DNA from 2 places in the Streptomyces sp. NPDC001634 genome. Region 2 is predicted to be linked to the other one. Evidence: riboswitches for the same ligand, from Rfam matches in the RefSeq annotation. Region 2 holds a riboswitch; the other holds the start of a gene.
The links. A riboswitch is a leader RNA that binds a small molecule or an ion and turns the genes downstream of it on or off. The one in region 2 is predicted to bind cobalamin.
Positions count from the first base shown of each region.

Region 1: another riboswitch for cobalamin. It lies ahead of ABT186_RS32260 (ribonucleoside-diphosphate reductase subunit alpha); the one in region 2 lies ahead of ABT186_RS30005 (CbtB domain-containing protein).

Region 1 is NZ_JBEOZU010000061.1:22,687-25,071, reverse strand. It holds gene ABT186_RS32260 (ribonucleoside-diphosphate reductase subunit alpha) at 1-874, opposite strand, end outside; cobalamin riboswitch at 997-1,120, opposite strand; gene ABT186_RS32255 (GNAT family N-acetyltransferase) at 1,173-1,679, opposite strand; gene mctP (monocarboxylate uptake permease MctP) at 1,757-2,385, opposite strand, start outside.
Region 2 is NZ_JBEOZU010000053.1:36,853-39,237, reverse strand. It holds gene ABT186_RS30015 (histidine phosphatase family protein) at 1-291, shown strand, start outside; gene ABT186_RS30010 (CbtA family protein) at 437-1,195, opposite strand; gene ABT186_RS30005 (CbtB domain-containing protein) at 1,217-1,438, opposite strand; cobalamin riboswitch at 1,474-1,631, opposite strand; gene ABT186_RS30000 (SDR family NAD(P)-dependent oxidoreductase) at 1,842-2,385, opposite strand, start outside.

The DNA.
Region 1 (2,385 bases), on a different contig from region 2:
TCTTCAGGAACGGGACGATGCCGTTGGAGTGCCCGTTCGTGCCGCGGATCAGCGAACCGCGGGAACGGATGCGGGAGTACGACAGGCCGATGCCGCCGGCGTGCTTCGAGAGCCGGGCGACCTGGTGGTAGCGGTCGTAGATGGAGTCCAGCTCGTCCTTCGGGGAGTCGAGGAGGTAGCAGGACGACATCTGGGGGTGCCGTGTACCGGAGTTGAAGAGCGTGGGGGAGGAGGGGAGGTAGTCGAGGCGGCTCATGAGCCCGTAGAGCGCGCCGACTTCGTCGACCGACCGGCTGCCCGCTTCTGAATCAAGCACAGTGTCCGCGGCGAGACCGGCGGCGACACGCAGCATGAAGTGCTGGGGCGTCTCGACGACCTTGCGGGTGATGGGGTGGCGCAGGAGGTAGCGGCTGTGCAGGGTGCGCAGGCCGAAGTAGCCGAAGCGGTCGTCGGCGGCCGGGTCGATCAGCGAGTCGAGCCGCTCGGCGTGCAGCCGTACGAACTCGGCGGTGCGGTCGGCGATCAGTCCTTCGCGGTGCCCCACGGCGATGGACTCGGTGAAGGACGTGACGCCCTGCGAGGCGGCCTCGGCGCGGATGCCGATGGTCAGCAGGCGGGCGGCCAGCTTCGAGTAGGCGGGGTCGTCGGAGATGAGGCCGGCGGCCGCCTCCGTGGCCAGCTCGCGCAACTCCGAAGTGATCCCGGCGAAGTCCCCCCGCGCCGACCGGCCGCGCAGCGCGGCGGCGGCGACCCGGCCGGGGTCGGCGTCGGGGAGGTCGGCGGTCAGCTCGGTCAGGGTCCGCAGCAGCGCGGCACCGGGACCGTCGGTCTCCAGGCCGGTGGCTGAAGCCGGGTCGGCTGGCGCGATGGTCACGTGGGGCTCTCCCTCGCTCGGCACGGGCCTGGCGGAGGGCAGGGGGCAGCACACGAGCGCACGCGGCGTCGCGTCCACCGGCCCACTCCACGAGGCCCGGACGTCAGGGCACCCGGACCGGACGGCCGGGCGCACTGTCGGCGGGTCCTCGGACTGAACAAGCGTGCGGATGCGCGCAAGTACACCGTTGCGGGACAGTTCCGGATTCGCACCGGATTCCCCTGCGGCGACAGCGAGCATGAGCATACATCTAGTGCCGGGCTGCCGTGTCACCCCCAGATGTTGTGTCGTGGCGGTATCAGAGCGTCAACTCGTAGGTGAGGAGAGTGATGTCGTCCAGGTGGGGGAGTGGATTCCAGTCCCGCTCAGGTGTGCGGACGAATCCGAGACGTTCGTAGATGCGATGGGCGGCGTGCATGGAGCGCTGGGTGGACAGAACGATCCGTGCGCAGCCCGGCGTGGCCCGCGCGCGATCGGTGCAGGCGCGCACGAGGGCTTCCCCGACGCCCCGGCCGCGCGCCGCGTGGGCGACGGCGAGCATCCGTATCTCGGCTTCTGAGGGCCGGGCGATGTCGGCCATGGGCCCGCCGTCCGGGACGAAGGTCACACCGCCGAGGACGCCCCGGCCCTCGACGGCGACCAGCACCTCGGCGGCGGCCGCCCGCTTGGCCACGTCCTTCAGCTCGCCGAGGTACGCGTCACTCTCCCCGAAGTCCAGCAACCCGTCCTGGAGATAGGCCTGGGCGGTGATCTCACCGAGGGTGGTGTACTCGCCGGGTGCGACCGGCCGGATCACGATGTCCATGCCGGTGAGTGTGCCCGACGGGTACGACAACGGGCCGCCGGATTTCTCCGGCGGCCCGTCGCCTTGTTCCCCGTTGCTCAGTGGGACGCCCCGGCCGTGGCCGGCGGCAGTTCCGCCTGGACCCCCGGGTCGCCCGCGTCCGCCGTGTAGTCCTCCGGCTTCGTCTCGTCGACGCCCTCCGGAGCCTTCACCGCCTTCAGGATCAGGGTCAGCACCACCGTGACCGCCGCGTTCAGCACGAACGCCGTCAGGCCGATGTAGCCGATCTCCCCGATGCCGGGTATCTCCTTCGCCGAGCCGCCGAAGTGCTTCTGGGTCGGGGACGCCACCCCGTACGCCGCGAGCGTGCCGTAGGCCATGCCGACCGCCCAGCCCGCCAGCAGCGCCCAGCGGTGGAACCAGCGGGTGAACAGGCCGCCGACCAGGGCCGGGAAGGTCTGCAGGATCCAGATACCGCCCAGCAGTTGGAAGTTGATGGCCACCGTCTTGTCCATCGTCAGGACGAAGACCAGGGCGCCCACCTTCACCAGCAGCGACACGATCTTGGAGACCCTGGTCTCCTGCTCTGCCGTGGCGTCCGGCTTGATGAAGTCCTTGTAGATGTTGCGCGTGAACAGGTTCGCCGCCGCGATCGACATGATCGCCGCCGGCACCAGCGCGCCGATGCAGATCGCCGCGAACGCCACGCCGGCGAACCAGTCCGGGA
Region 2 (2,385 bases):
CTGGCCGACCCCGGCGCCGCCCCGCACGGCGGGGAGTCGGTACGGGACCTGTGCGGGCGCGTGGCCGAGTGGCTGGGCACGTCCCGAGCGGCGGACGGCCGGACCCTCGCCGTGGTGGAGCCGGAGGTCGTGCGGGCCGTGGTGGTGCATGTGATGGGCGCGCCCGAGGAGACGTTCTGGCGCCTCGACGTACCGCCTCTGACGGCGACCGAGGTCAGCGGGCGGTCCGCGCGCTGGAACCTGCGGATCGGGCGCCCTCTCGGAGCGCCGGAGGACGAGGCCGGCCAGTGATGTTCCGGTCAGGGCGTCGGGGTGCGGTGGCGGCGCAGCAATTCCGCCATCGCACAGTGCTCGTGCTCCTCCAGGGACAGGGCGACCGCAGAAACGCGAGAGGGCCCCCGGATGGTTCCGCGGGCCCTCTCGTGTGCTCCGTCATTCAGTTCGAGGCGGCGACTGTCCGCCCGCGCACGGCTGTTGCGGGCTTGGGAGACAGCAGCCGCTGGGCCAGCTCACCGAAGACAAGGCCGAAGCCTCCCCACAGGGTGATCTGGATGGCGAGGGCGGAGAGGCGGAACCGCCACAGCAGCGTGGCCGGGAAGTCCTTCGGCACCTCGTTGACGACGGGCAGGAAGGCGAACGCCAGGCCGATCACGACGGCGAAGCCGAGAACCGCGGCGACGGTGGCGTACCAAGTGCCCAGCTTGGGCGCGAGTCTCTTGCCGATGAGGACAGCACCGATCGCGACAAGCACGCTGAGCACCATCATCAGGAAGTACAGGGTCGTCCGCTTGCCAATGGTGTCGGGGTCGCCGACCGACGGCGGGTTGGCCGGGTACTTCAGGAACGGCACGACGTACACCGCGAGCAGCGCGCAGCCCGACAGCAGCAGCGCGGTCGCCCGCGGGCTGAAGCGGCCGACACGCCCGAGTGCGAAGCAGAAGGCGAGGGCTGCGATGCCGCCGAAGGCGACCCCGTAGATCAGCACACCGGTGGCCAGGCCGGCGGTGGACTGCAGGCTGCGGGAGACGATCTCGACCTCGTGCTCGTGCGCGGGGGCATGGGCCTCCTCGTAGCCGATCGCGCTGTCGACGCTCGGCTCACCGAGGAAGTACGCGACGACCAGGGCGAGCACGCCGGCCCCGAGGCCGGCGAGCATGCCCCGCACCAGAAGGTTTCTTACCGTTGCGGAGTTCATGGGCGTGCGGCGTCCCCCACCTCAGTGGCAGGGGAAACCGAGCAGGTGGCGGGCGTCGTGCACCCACTCGTGGACATCCTCGCCGGACATCATGGAGGTGGCGCCCTGCTCGGCGCCGACGAAGTAGAGCAGAACCAGCATCAGGATGCCGAAGAAGACCGCCCAGGGAACGATCGCCTTCAGCGGCAGCTTGGCGGGAACGACGGGGGTGGTGGCTGTCGGCTGGGCGACGGTCTGCGCCATGGCAGAACCTCCTCTGGGAGTTCGCGTCCCATCTCGGTGGTGCAGTTGACGACGGCTACGGGTCTGACTCACGAGGCACCCCAGCAAGGTGAAGCGTCTCGTTCACAGTGGCGCGACCGTGCCGGATTCCCACCGGCTTCCGTTCTGCCGTCGTCGATATCGGACCGACGGTACCGCGTGTCCGGTACATGGCCAAGACCGCACCCACCTGGCGTGATCTTCCTCTCGTGGGATGGCCCGTCCCTGTGGCGGCTGCGCGGTCGGCCGACCGCGGCGGTGTCGGCACATCGAAGTCAACTCCGCGCACATCAAAACCCAGGACAGTTGACGAGGCGTCACGTCGGCAGAGGAATTCCAGCCGGTTGGGACCCGGGCGTTGGCACAGCGCCTGCCAAGGCCGCTCCTACTTGGCCGCCAAGGTCCGCAGCACCAGAGACGACAGCGACGTGGGCAGGATGCGCAGCGTGCGGACCAGTGCGGCCGCGGGCCAGGGAAAGTACGCATGGGCCGGTTCCTTCTCCAAGGCCCGTATGACGTACCGCGCCGCACGCTCCTGGCTGATCTGGAACGGCTTGGGCAGTCCGTCCGCGCTGACGCGGTCGGTTGCCACGAACCCCGGATGGATGGTGGTGAAGCGGATTCCCCTCGGCGCCAGTTCGACGCGCGCGGCGTCGAGGAGCGTGCTCGCGGCCGCCTTGGCCGCCGAGTAAGGACCCTGTCGCGGAAGGCCCATCAGTCCGGCGAGTGAGTTGGTGTGCGCGATCAGGCCCCCGTCGGGTTGTCTTCCCATCTGCTCGATCAGTGGGATCAGGTAGTTGACCACGACGTCGTAGTTCAACGCCATGATCCGTGAGACGTCCCCGACGCCGACCTCGTCCATGGACATGTCCGGGCCCTGGCCGGCGTTGAGGAGGGCGATGTCGACGGAGCCGAACTCCGCGACGGCG